DNA from 2 places in the Acinetobacter sp. ANC 4636 genome. Region 1 is predicted to be linked to the other one. Evidence: predicted binding sites of a transcription regulator. Region 1 holds the regulator's gene; the other holds the start of a gene.
What was found. The regulator PhoB, encoded in region 1, activates phosphate uptake and scavenging genes when phosphate is short. The targets are predictions, from matches to a motif close to TGTCATNAANCTGTCATAA.
Positions count from the first base shown of each region.

Region 1 (3,206 bases):
TGTTTGACAATCGCCAGCCCTAAACCTGTTCCCCCTGTTTGGCGGCTACGTGCGCTATCCACACGGTAAAACCGTTCGGTAAGGCGTGGTAAATGTTTTGGGTCAATCCCAATCCCGTTGTCCTGCACGGTAAAGTAACCATGTTCCTGATCATCATGCCAGCCAATGGTAATCACTCCACCTTTAGGCGTGTATTTAATGGCATTGGTAATCAGGTTGCCAAAAGCACTGGCAAGTTCCATATCCGAGCCAAGCAGGTCACAGTGACTGTCAATGTCGAGATTTAAAATATGTCCGTATTCGGAGTTATAGGCTTGCGCATCGTCAAACAACTGGTTCATCAGACTCGGCATATCGACAATCTGGTTTTTTGCCAGTTGTTTGTCATTTTCCAAGCGCGATAGTAGCAGCAGGTCATTGACGAGAGCATTCATGCGCCGAGTTTGTGCCTGCATTTGTTCAAAAGGGCGTTTCCAGCGTGGATTGAAATCTTCCTGATCAGTAAAGGTTTCCAGATAGCCGCTGAGCACTGTGAGGGGAGTACGTAATTCATGCGAGATATTATCGACAAAGTCTTTACGCATCTGTTCGAGATTATGAACCCGAGTTACATCGTATGCCACGACAAGGCGGCTTTCTAGACCAAAGCGTGTGAGCTTGATTTGCACATAGCGATCTTCATGAATCGAAGATTTTAGTTTAATCCCGTCAGGCTGCTGTTCCATATTATTAAAATATTCAACAAAAGCAGGCTGGCGCAAAATACCCAAAATATTGCGTCCACGATCCAGTTCCTGAACGCCCAGCAGTTTCTCTGCCGCAGGGTTCCACCATTCAATTTGATGTAGTTCATCGGTCAGAATCACCGCTTCAGCAAGAGCCACCAGTGAAGACTGGGCACGGTCAATCAACCCGACCATTTCGGCTTGAACCACACGTTCCTGACGTTGTGACCGATAAATATTGAACAGCAGTGCGCCCCAAATCCCGTTCAGGTTTGGCGGTACATCATAAGGTCGATTGGCGATCCAGTCGTTGACCAAATACAGTGCGCGCAGTTGCATGACAATAAACACAGCAAATGCAATTGCAAGACAAATCCAAAAATGACCTATTCCCAAGCCAATTAAACTAGCAATTGTTATGAAAAACAACAAGATCCGTAGATCTTGTTTGGCGTAATCCCATAAACTGCTATAACGATAACGCTTATGTTCTAGGCTAATTTCTGGGGTTGGGTAAGGTTCATACATAAAAGTGATCTAACTAACTTAAAGCATCGGCGCGCGTTGAAAAACGGTAGCCTGTACCTCGTACGGTCTGTACGAAACGATCCACTCCAAATGGTTCAAGTACTTTGCGTAGGCGGCGGATGTGGACGTCAATTGTTCGGTCTTCAATATAAACATTGCCACCCCAAACCTGATCAAGCAGTTGTGCACGAGTATAGGCACGTTCTGGGTGGGTCATGAAAAATGCCAATAGGCGGTATTCGGTTGGGCCCATATCTAAAATATTGTCGGCAAAGCTGACGCGTTGACTTACAGGATCCAGAATTAAGCCATTGGCATCAATAGATTTTTCCCCGCTCAAGGCATTAGAGCGACGTAAGACGGCTTTAATCCGTGATACCAGTTCGCGCGTTGAGAACGGTTTAGTCATATAGTCATCGGCACCTGCGTCAAGACCTTGAACTTTATGATCTTCTTCGCCACGTGCAGTGAGCATAATCACAGGAATTTCCGAAAGGTTCTCATCGCGTTTTAGGCGGCGGCACAAATCAACGCCACTAATTCCACCAGGAAGCATCCAATCGAGTAAAATAAGCGAAGGACGTTGATCAACAATCATTTGGTGGGCTTGTTTGGCATCTTCGGCTTGCAAACATTGGAAACCTGCCATATCGAGCGAAGTATGAATCATCTCGCGAATGGGTAATTCGTCATCGACGATTAAAATATAATCCTCTTTCACAAGGTCAAATCCTATCACTGCTTTATTTGTTTATAGTCCAGTATTACAAAGACTAATTATGACAGTATCATTGCAGTAGATTTAGGTATCTGCAATTTTAAAAAATATTTGTGACAAAATCTTGATCGTCATATGACTAAATGATGACGCATATGATGGTCAAGATGCAAGATCGAGATGGTAATGAAAAGTTTTCAAGGAAAAGTAGCAGCAATTTCAGGAGCAGGCTCAGGTATTGGGCAACAGTTGGCATTGCTTTTAGCACAGCAGGGCTGCCATTTATCCTTGAGTGATATTGATTTGCAAGGTTTAGCACAGACGCAAAGCTTACTTCAGGCCTATAAAGTGCAGGTCTCGACACATTTGGTTAATGTTGCTGAGCGTGAGCAGGTGCAATATTGGGCAGAACAGACCGTACGTGAACATGGTCAGGTTAATCTGATTTTTAATAATGCGGGGGTGGCGCTGGCATCGACAGTTGAAGGTGCAAGTTATGAAGATCTGGCTTGGATTACCAATATCAACTTTTGGGGCGTGGTGTATGGAACCAAAGAGTTCTTGCCTTATATTAAGCAAACCCAAGATGGTCATATTGTCAATATTTCCAGTATTTTTGGAATTGCAGCACAGCCGACCCAGTCCGCATACAATGCCAGCAAGTTTGCAGTACGTGGGTTTACTGAGTCATTGCGTCAGGAACTGGATATTCAGCGCTGTGGGGTGAGTGCCTTATGTGTACACCCTGGAGGGGTGCGAACCAATATTGCCAAATCGGCGCGTTCTAATCAAAGTTTACAAAGTTTGGGGATTGAAACCGATGGTACACAGCAGGACTTTGAGAAACTGCTGCGGACCCCACCTGAAAAGGCTGCCCAGAAAATTCTGAAAGCCATTCGCCGAAACCAGCGGCGAGTCCTGATTGGTACTGATGCCAAGGTTTTAGATTTGCTACAGCGTTTTTTCCCGGCAGGTTACCAGCAACTGAGCGTTTGGTTAAATCGGTTGCAAACCTGGAAATACTAAAGAAGAGAAGCGTAAGCTTCTCTTTTTGTTTGAGAATCTGTTAATGGCCTCTTGAAAAAAAACCAATCACGGCCAAAATCAAGGCAACGACTAGCAAGATCACAGCAAATTGTTGTGATAGACCAGCGACGCCACCGAATCCGAGTAAGCTAGCAATTAGTGCAATCACTGCAAAAATAATCGCCCAACGAAACATGATGATTCTCCTG
Region 1 covers NZ_JBTKVD010000005.1:187,650-190,855, reverse strand. The annotation lists gene phoR (phosphate regulon sensor histidine kinase PhoR) at 1-1,253, opposite strand, end outside; gene phoB (phosphate regulon transcriptional regulator PhoB) at 1,267-1,974, opposite strand; gene ACX1N5_RS07570 (SDR family NAD(P)-dependent oxidoreductase) at 2,158-2,997, shown strand; gene ACX1N5_RS07565 (DUF1328 domain-containing protein) at 3,038-3,193, opposite strand.

Region 2 (3,206 bases), on a different contig from region 1:
TTAAAGAACAAGACACAAAAAAAGCTTTGCCGAGGCAAAGCTTTTTTTATGAATCTGTTTTTGGAAGTTAATTAGACAAAGCGTAAAAACAACCAGTATAAACCACCAGATAAACAGATGGTTGCAGGTAAAGTCAGTACCCAGGCTGAAATAATATTACGGATAGTGATCCACTGTAAACCAGACTTATTGGCAACCATAGTTCCTGCAACCGCACTATTTAAAACATGTGTAGTTGATACAGGTAAACCAAAACTGTCTGCCGCGGCAATCGTACTCATCGCAACCAGTTCAGCCGACATACCTTGAGCATAGGTCATATGGTTTTTACCAATACGCTCGCCCACTGTTATCACAATGCGCTTCCAGCCAACCATAGTCCCCAAGCCTAACGCTAGAGCAACTGCCACTTTCACCCATGTTGGAATGTATTGTAAGAAACCATCTAAACTTTTTTGATAAGCTTTCACGGTTTTTTGCTGTGCTGCATCCCACTTTGGTAAGGCTTCAGCTTTATCCAAAGTTTTCAAAGCACTGGTACTTAAATACATTTCATTGCGAATTTGGCTGACTTGCTGCTCAGGAATATCTTTTAATGATTTGTATTGTGACAACTCTTGCCCTAAATGATGCGTTGTACTTGCCAAAGCTGGTAGTACATCAGGTGTAACCTTTTTATTTTGAATGTACTGAGTCAAAATAACGCGGGCTTTATCGTCTTCAATATGAGCATAATCTGTCGAAATCGCAGGCGCTGTTTGCTGAGATAACGTAATAAACTGACTAACCTGATTATTGTCCAGATTTTTGTTGAGTGAATATGCTAACGGCACTAACCCAACCAAAATCAGCATAATCAAGCCCATACCTTTTTGACCATCGTTCGAGCCATGCGCAAAACTTACACCCGTACAGGTGAAAATCAATAAAGCACGGACAATCGGTGGAGGTGGTGTATGACCATTTGGTGCATCAAACAGGCTTAGCTGACGTTTAAAAACAAACTTCACCAAGACAAAAACAATCGCTGCAAATGCAAAACCGATCAATGGTGAAAATAACAAAGCCTTCCCAACTTTGAGAAGCTGTGTCATATCAATACCGCTGGTTCCTGTAGAAGCATTCAACAAATGATTCATTAACCCCACACCAAGAATGGAGCCAATCAGGGAATGTGAACTTGAAGCAGGAACTCCCAGAAACCACGTACCAAGATTCCAGATAATTGCAGCAATAAGCAAAGCAAATACCATGGCAAAACCTGCACCACTGTTGACATTGACAATCAACTCAACGGGTAGCAAGGCAATAATACCGTAGGCAACCGCACCACTTGCCAGCATCACACCAAGGAAGTTACAAAATCCTGACCACATCACTGCAACAGGTGCAGGTAATGCATTGGTATAGATGACTGTCGCGACAGCGTTGGCGGTATCGTGGAAACCATTGACGAATTCAAACCCCAATGCAATGAGCAAAGCGGTTGAAAGTAAAATTACTGAATATAAATTTAATGGCGGAACATGTGCCAGATCAGCACTGACTTGAAAACCGATGTAAATTAAGGTCGAAATAATGACCGTTAACAATACAGGCACAAAAAACTTAGGAGTTGGTGCATGTACATTTTTTGATTTCGTTGAATCAAATTGTACTGACTTTGGCGCAGAGGGAATATTCGAATTCATGCAGTCATGTAAAGAGGATCAAAAAGTCCTCTTATTCTTCATTTAAATTATGACAATTATATGACATTCCCTTTCACAGAAAAATCAATTTTTAATTTTTTAGCATATTTTGAACGAGTTGATAAAAATCTGATCTATTTTAATTCAATTACACTTTGTCTTTACACCAACACATCATTTGGCTGTTGACTAAATTGCCATACAAATATTGCAAATTAATGAAATTTTTAGCTTGTATGAATTTTTTTGGAAAAAAATGAGCTATCTGCAACCCAGTTAACGCTTTTTTGCACAGCATAAAAGTGTAATCAATAAAGCTTATAAGAAACCGATATGATTAAAATCGCTATTTTTGCTCAAAAAACATCAATCATGCGTATAATAAGCTCATTTTCTCGCTGTTGCCCTCTGCTATATAAGGCTGTGTATGTCGACACTCAACACTTTAAAACAAATCCTTTCTCAACGTATTATGATGCTCGATGGTGCTATGGGCACCATGATCCAGCAACATAAATTACAGGAACAAGATTATCGGGGTGAGCGCTTTGCCGACTGGGAACATGACTTAAAAGGCAACAACGACTTACTCGTACTCACCCAACCTGACATTATTCAAGGTATTCATGAAGCATACCTTGAAGCAGGTGCAGATATTATTGAAACCAACAGTTTCAACGGAACACGGGTTTCCATGTCAGATTATCACATGGAAGATCTGGTTCCTGAGATTAACCGTGAAGCAGCACGCCTGGCTAAAGCTGCGTGTGAAAAATATTCTACTCCAGAGAAGCCGCGTTTCGTGGCAGGTGTGCTTGGACCGACATCGCGTACCTGTTCGATTTCCCCTGACGTGAACAACCCTGCTTTTCGTAACATCACTTTCGATGCACTTAAAGAAAACTACGTTGAATCTACACTTGCCTTAATTGAAGGTGGTGCAGACATTATCCTAATTGAAACGGTATTTGATACGCTGAACTGTAAAGCGGCCATTTTTGCCGTGGAAGAAGCTTTCCAGAAGTTAGGTCGTAGCTTACCGATTATGATTTCGGGTACGATCACCGATGCGTCTGGTCGTACTTTAACAGGTCAAACTGCTGAGGCATTCTGGAACTCGGTTCGTCACGCCAATGTCTTATCAGTAGGTTTTAACTGTGCGCTGGGTGCAGATGCCATGCGCCCACACGTTAAAACCATTAGTGATGTTGCTGATGTGTATATTTCTGCACATCCAAATGCTGGCTTACCAAATGCTTTTGGTTCTTATGATGAAACTGCTGATCAAACCGCAGCCTTTATTCGTGAATTTGCAGAAAGTGGCATTATCAACATTGCAGGTGGTTGCTGTGGTACAACACCTGCACATATTCGCGCTATCTATGAAGCGATTAAAGAATTGCCACCACGCCAAGTGCCTGAAACCATTCCCGCTTGCCGTTTAAGTGGTTTAGAAGCATTTAACATCTATAAAGACTCTTTATTTGTTAACGTTGGCGAACGTACTAACGTGAC
Region 2 covers NZ_JBTKVD010000001.1:200,553-203,758, reverse strand. The annotation lists gene ACX1N5_RS00980 (inorganic phosphate transporter) at 72-1,691, opposite strand; gene metH (methionine synthase) at 2,119-3,206, shown strand, end outside.
Region 2: ACX1N5_RS00980 (inorganic phosphate transporter) is a predicted target of PhoB. The motif match lies at 1,739-1,757, and genes of this name have one in related genera.